Regions from separate parts of the Dyella jiangningensis genome, predicted to be linked through region 1. Evidence: predicted binding sites of a transcription regulator. Region 1 holds the regulator's gene; the other holds the start of a gene.
What was found. The regulator sigma-54, encoded in region 1, starts transcription at its own class of promoters, with help from an activator protein. The targets are predictions, from matches to a motif close to TGGCACGNGCNTTGC.
Positions count from the first base shown of each region.

Region 2: the regulator sigma-54 is predicted to act here: its motif matches at 1,868-1,882, upstream of glnA (type I glutamate--ammonia ligase).

Region 1 covers NZ_NFZS01000001.1:1,065,408-1,068,821, forward strand. Annotated here, with positions in the region: gene hpf (ribosome hibernation-promoting factor, HPF/YfiA family) at 92-415, opposite strand; gene CA260_RS04585 (RNA polymerase factor sigma-54) at 707-2,167, opposite strand; gene lptB (LPS export ABC transporter ATP-binding protein) at 2,293-3,012, opposite strand; gene lptA (lipopolysaccharide transport periplasmic protein LptA) at 3,016-3,414, opposite strand, start outside.
Region 2 covers NZ_NFZS01000001.1:69,667-73,080, forward strand. Annotated here, with positions in the region: gene CA260_RS00320 (winged helix-turn-helix domain-containing protein) at 1-741, opposite strand, end outside; gene CA260_RS00325 (undecaprenyl-diphosphate phosphatase) at 791-1,585, opposite strand; gene glnA (type I glutamate--ammonia ligase) at 1,927-3,342, shown strand.

The sequences.
Region 1 (3,414 bases):
TGGGCATTGTGCCAGTTCGCACAGGCAGCTGCCTTGGATCGGGGACATGGAAGCGGCAAGGCCCGCCCGGATGCGGGCGGGCCAGGGAGCGTCAGCCGTAAAGGCGCTCTTCACGCGAGGCGCGTTGGTGCTTGTCGCAGACCTTCTCGCGGTGTTTACGCAGCTGGGTCACCAGCTTGTCGAACAGGACATCGATGGAGACGTACATGTCATTCTCGTTGGCCTCGGCGTGCAGGGTGGAACCGCTGACGGTCATCGTGCCTTCGGCACGCTGCTGCAGCTTGTTCACGGAAAGGACGATGCTGAGGCTGAGAATTCGTTCGTCGAGGCGGGTGAGGCGGTCGAGCCGGCTGTTCACGTGATCCCGCAGTGCCGGGGTGACTTCAATCTGCTGACCGCTGAGCTGAACTTGCATGTTGCGCCTCCTTTGGTACATGTCGCCGAAGCGACTGGAATCGATGCGCCGGGCGCTTGCCGCGTGACCGACACACCTTCAAGAACCTGGGGATGTTCGATGCGTTTTTTCCGGCCTCCTCACCAAGTCGGGATGGTCACTATGCGCCTTTGCCGTCATGTCCGCGTTAGAAAGACCTTCAGGGTGCGGACGTGACAGGTTTCCACTCGCACCGAGTCACTGTGAAATATGGAGACGGCTTTTTTGGCCCCAAGTTCCTGGGGCGTCTTGCCACAGATGGGGTTGGCTCGTTCAGCCAGCGCGTTGGCGCTCGCTGGAGCTGGGAATGCGCATGGCTTCGCGATACTTGGCCACGGTGCGTCGGGCAACCTGAATGCCCTTGCGGTGCAATTCCTCCGCGATCGCCTGGTCGGACAGCGGCTTGCGCGGGTCTTCGGCATCGACCAGCTTGCGCAGCATGGCCTGGATGGCGGTGGCCGACGCGCTGCCACCGTCTTCGGTGGACACGCCGCTGGAGAAGAAGTGCTTGAGCTCGAACGTGCCGCGCGGCGTATGGATGTACTTGCGCGTGGTTACACGTGAAATGGTCGACTCGTGCATGCCCACTTCCTCCGCCACTTCGCGCAGCACCAGCGGGTGCATGGCCTCGGGGCCATAGTCGAGGAAGGCGCTCTGGCGCCGCACGATGGCCTCGGCCACCTTGAGCAGGGTTTCCGCACGGGATTCCAGGCTCTTGATCAGCCAGCGCGCCTCCTGCAGTTGGCCACGCATCCAGCTGGCGTCGGTACCTCGCGCCTGGGCAATAAGGCCGCAATAATGCTGGTTGAGACCGAGCCGCGGTTGACAATCGGGATTGAGACTGACGCGCCAGCGGCCACTGTCCTTGCGGGCGTAGACGTCCGGCGCCACGTATTCCACCGGCGTCACGTCCAGCGCGGCGCCGGGTCGCGGATCGAGGCTGCGGATCAGCACGGCGGCCGCGGCGGTGTCGTCTTCGTTCGCCCGCAGCTTGCGCGCGAGGCGCGCGATGTCGTTGCGCGCGAGCAGTTCCAGTTCGCTGTCGACGATGCGCAGGGCCAGGTCGCGATGCGGCGTGTCCGGATCGAACTGTTCCAGTTGCACGCGCAGGCAATCTCGCAGGTCCAGGCTGGCGACGCCGGTGGGATCGAAGCGTTGCAGCAGGCGGCGCACGTGCTCCAACTCGGCCGCGCTGGCCTTGATGTCGGCCGGCAGCGCTGCGATCAGCGATTCCATGCTTTCGGTGAGATAGCCGTCCGGATTGAGCGCATCGATCAGCACTTCCGCGATCGCGTGATCGCGCGGGCTCATGTGCGTGAGGTTGAGTTGCCACAGGAGATGTTCCTGCAGCGTCTCGGGCGCGGCGCTTTGCGGTTCGAACCCGTCTTCGTCGTTGGAGGAGCTGTTGCGCGACGAGGTGCCGCCGCTGGAGAAATCGATGGGATCTTCGCTCCCACCATCGCCGTCGCTCCAATCCGGCGCCTCGGCGTCGTCGACCGTGTCGCTGCTGGTGCTGGTCGAGCTGGCCGGAAGGGGCTCAACCACTTCGTGCTCGTCGCCATCCGCGTTCTCCGGATTGTCGTCGGAAAACTCGAGCAACGGATTGCTTTCGGCGATCTGACGCAACTCCGCTTCCAGCTCCAGCTGAGACAGCTGCAGGAGGCGGATGGCCTGCTGCAGCTGAGGGGTCAGCGTGAGCTGTTGATTGAGGCGAAACTGCAGTCCGGGTTTCATGCCTGGCGGTCGGAATGAACTCAAAGGCATCGTAACGCGTGGTCGGAGGGTCGGCCATAGGTCAAAGGCCGAATCGCGTACTACCTCCGGTTTAGCGTTGTAGCCGAGCTGTTACAGCGCAAGAATCAAAGGCGGAATTCGCGACCCAGATACACTTCCCGGACCTTCTCGTCGGCCAGGATGTGGGCAGGCGTGCCGCGGGACAGCACCTCGCCGTCGTTGAGGATGTAGGCGCGATCGCAGATGCCCAGCGTCTCTCGCACGTTGTGGTCGGTGATCAGCACGCCGATGCCGCGTTCCTTGAGATGCCGCACGATGCGCTGGATCTCGCCCACCGAGATGGGGTCGACGCCGGCGAACGGTTCGTCCAGCAGCATGTAGCGCGGATGCGCGGCCAGCGCGCGCGCAATTTCCACGCGACGACGTTCGCCACCGGACAGGCTGATGCCCTTCTGGTCGGCGATATGCGCGATCTTCAGTTCGTCCAGCAGGCTTTCCAGCTCGTTGGCACGGCGCTTTTCGTCCCAGCCTTCGCGCAGTTCCAGCACGGCCATGATGTTGTCGGCCACGCTGAGGCGGCGGAACACCGACGCCTCCTGCGGCAGGTAGCCGATGCCGAGCTTCGCGCGCTGGTGCATGGGCAGGCCGGTGATGTCCTGCTTGTCGAGCTTGATGACGCCCGCGTCCGCTTCGATCAGGCCCACCACCATGTAGAAGCAGGTGGTCTTGCCGGCGCCGTTGGGGCCAAGCAGACCGACCACTTCGCCCTCCCGGATGGAGAAGGCGAAGTCACGCACCACCTGGCGCGATTTGAAACTTTTCTGCAGACCTTCGGCGGACAGCATCGATCAGTGGCCCTCGGCCGGCTTGGGCGCCGGTGTGGCAGGTTTCTGCTTGGGCAGGAACGTGCCATGCACCACGCCTTCACCGCCGGCTTCGCCGGTGATCAGGCTGGTGTTCGTGTTGTACGTGAGCTTGTCGCCGTGGAACTCGCCGCGACCCTGCTGCGTCACCGAGGCGTTGCCGATGAGCACGGCAATGCCATTGATGTTGTCGTAGTCGAGCGTCGCCGCATCACCCTGCATCAGGTTGTTGTTGTCATCCAGCTGCTGGATGTGCGCCGGAGTACCGGTGACGACGACGCGTGCGATCTGCGTATCGGCATCCAGATGCACCTTGGCCACGGCGCCCGTCACCTTGAGCGTGCCCTGGGTGAGGATCACGTTGCCCTTGAGGGTGCTGATGGT
Region 2 (3,414 bases), 1.0 Mb from region 1:
ATCGCCCATGCAATCGCGCGCGTAGGCGAGGGCGGACCATGCAGCCGCGCGCGAAGGTTCGTCTTTTACCGCTGCATCGGCGAGCTTCTGCGCGTTCTGCGCCCACTCGTACGGAAAGTTGTAGAGGCACACGCGCGCGCTGTAGGCACGGCTAAGGCCGATGCGCGCATCGCGGTCCCGCGGCGCGTCGGCCAGCGCCTGCTGGTAGAGCGCCAGCGCGCGTTCGTTGTTGTCGCGCTGGCCGATGCCGGCGTAGTAGCCCGCGCGTTGCACGAGTTCCTGCGTGGCCGAGAGCGGTGTCGCGCGCGAACGGAGCAACCACCAGCCGCCGCACGCGACGACGGCAAGGCCCAGCGATACCGCGGCGGTGATGCTCCAGGGTGCCGGTGTTGCGCGCGCAGGCAACGCGTCGGCTTCGGCTGTCTCTTCGCGCGGCACGTCGCACAGCTGGTAGCCGCGCCCGCGCACCGAGCGGATATAGCGGGGTGAGCGCCCGTCGTCGCCCAGCGCCTGCCGCAGCAGCTTCACGCGCTGGGTGACGGTCTCCTCGCCGACCACGGCGGGCGACCACACGTCATCGATCAGCGTGTCGAAGCTCACCACCTCGACGCCGTGGCGCAGCAGGCAGGCCAGCAACTGGAAGCTCAGACCCTGTACTTCCAGCGCAACGCCATCGCGGCTGACACGCTGGCGCGCAAGATCGATCTCGAGATCCAGCAGGCGGTAGCGCGTGGCGCTCATGAGGCGAGGAAGGCGGCGAAAGGGTCATCGCTATCCTCGCATGGTTCGCTCAGGCGCCGGCAGGCACCAGCAGCAGCAACGCGATACCCAGCACGATGCGGTAGATCGCGAACGGCGTGAAGCGATGCCCGCGGATATAGCCCAGCAACCACTTCACCGCGATGAAGGCCACGACCGCCGACACCAGGAAGCCGACGCCGAACGCCGTCCAATCCTCGTGCACGCCGCCTTCCTTCAACACCTTGAGCAGCTCGTAGCCCGTCGCCGCATACATCGTGGGGATACCCACCAGGAACGCGAACTCCGTGGCGGCAGCGCGGTTGCTGGTGCCGAACAACATGGCCGTGAAGATGGTGGCCGCGGAGCGCGAGGTGCCGGGGAAGATGCCGGCCACCATCTGCGCGATGCCGACGAGGATCGCCACGCGCCAGGTCACGTCGGTGCGGTCCGGCTGGCGTGCTGCCAGGCGTTCGGCGGCGATCATCCACACGCCGCCGATCACCAGCGCCCACGCCACCGGCGTGATTTCCTCGGGCAGCTTGAAGCCGAGCTTCACGGCGATGAAGCCGAGTACCGCGGTGATCAGGAACGCCACGATCAGCTTGGCCAGGTAGCTGCGGTTGGCCGGATCGCGCCACTGCGTGAAGAGCTGCCAGATGCGGTTCCAGTAGATGAAGGTCACCGCGAGGATCGCGCCGGCCTGGATACCCACGTTGAACAGGTCCGATCGCGCGCCCAGGCCGAACTTCTCGGCGATCAGCAGGTGCCCCGTGCTGGAAATGGGCAGGAATTCGGTGATGCCTTCGATGATGCCAAGCAGGACGACGTTGATCAGATCGCTCACGGAGACTCCTGGAAGTGGGCGGCCGGGTTCCATGCCGGCGCAAAGCGGCTTAGCTTAAGGGAACGCCATGGCGATTTCGGGGCGGCAGGGATTCGCGCGATCTTGCGTTTCCGCTGCGTTAGGGCAGGGCATGGAAAGCTGCCGGGCATCAAGCGGGGATCGCGGGGCGGCACTGCTGGTCGCACCAATGTGGTGCGTTCAGGCGCTTCATTATAGTGCAGCCGGCCTCTGCCATGCTTTCGTTTCGAGTGCAACTGTCTGATAGATAAGGCTCCATAAGCTTGGCACGCGCCTTGCTCAATGGCTGTCGTTTCCTCACCTTTAGCCCGCCGAGGTTGTCCATGTCGTCCGCCGTCCAGAAAGTGCTCGATCAGATCCAGGAACACGAGGTCGAGTTCGTCGACTTCCGCTTCGCCGACATGCTCGGCAAGCACCACCACGTGACGTTCCCGGCCCACGCCATCGACGAGGGCACGTTCGAGGACGGCAAGATGTTCGACGGTTCGTCGATTGCCGGCTGGAAGGGCATCAACGAATCGGACATGGTGCTGATGCCCGATCCGGACACGGCCTACATCGATCCGTTCAGCGCGCACACGCAGATGGTCATCCACTGCGACGTGCTGGAGCCTTCGACCATGCAGGCCTACGGCCGCGACCCGCGCTCCATCGCCAAGCGCGGCGAAGCGTTCCTGAAGTCGACCGGCATCGCCGACACCGCCTTCTTCGGTCCGGAGCCGGAATTCTTCATCTTCGACTCGGTGCGCTGGCAGAACGACATGGGCCGCGTGTTCTACGAAATCGGCTCCGAAGAAGCCGCGTGGAGCTCGCGCTACAAGTACGAAGACAACAACACCGGCCACCGTCCGGGCGTGAAGGGCGGCTATTTCCCGGTCAGCCCGGTCGACTCGCTGGGCGACCTGCGCGCCGACATGTGCAAGGTGCTCGAATCGCTGGGCCAGGTGGTGGAAGTACACCACCACGAAGTGGCCAACGCCGGCCAGTGCGAAATCGGCACGCGCTTCAACACGCTGGTGAAGAAGGCCGATGAACTGATGACGATGAAGTACGTCATCAAGAACGTCGCCCACCAGAACGGCAAGACCGTGACCTTCATGCCCAAGCCGATCGTCGGCGACAACGGCAGCGGCATGCACGTGCACCAGTCGTTGTCGAAGGACGGCAACAACCTGTTCGCGGGCGACCTGTACGGCGGCCTGTCGCAGACGGCGCTGTGGTACATCGGCGGCATCTTCAAGCACGCCAAGGCCATCAATGCGTTCGCCAACTCCACCACCAACAGCTACAAGCGCCTGGTGCCGGGCTTCGAAGCGCCGGTGATGCTGGCCTACTCGGCCCGCAACCGTTCGGCCAGCTGCCGCATTCCGTACGTGTCGAGCCCGAAGGGCCGCCGCATCGAAGTGCGCTTCCCCGATCCGATGAACTCGGGCTACCTCGTGTTCACCGCGCTGATGATGGCCGGCCTCGACGGCATCATCAACAAGATCGACCCGGGCGCTCCGGCCGACAAGGATCTCTACGACCTGCCGCCGGAAGAAGAGAAGAAGATCCCGCAGGTGTGCGCCAGCCTCGACGAAGCGCTGGTCGCGCTCGACAAGGACCGTGACTTCCTCAAGGCCGGTGGCGTGTTCACCGACGACTTCATCGACGCGTACATTGCGCTGAAGATGCAGGAAGTGACCCGCTACCGCGCCAGCACGCATCCGCTGGAGTTCCAGATGTATTACGCGATCTGATCGCGCAACCATCGATGCATGCAGGAACGACGGGCGCTTCGGCGCCCGTCGTTTTTTCCGGTTCAAGCGATG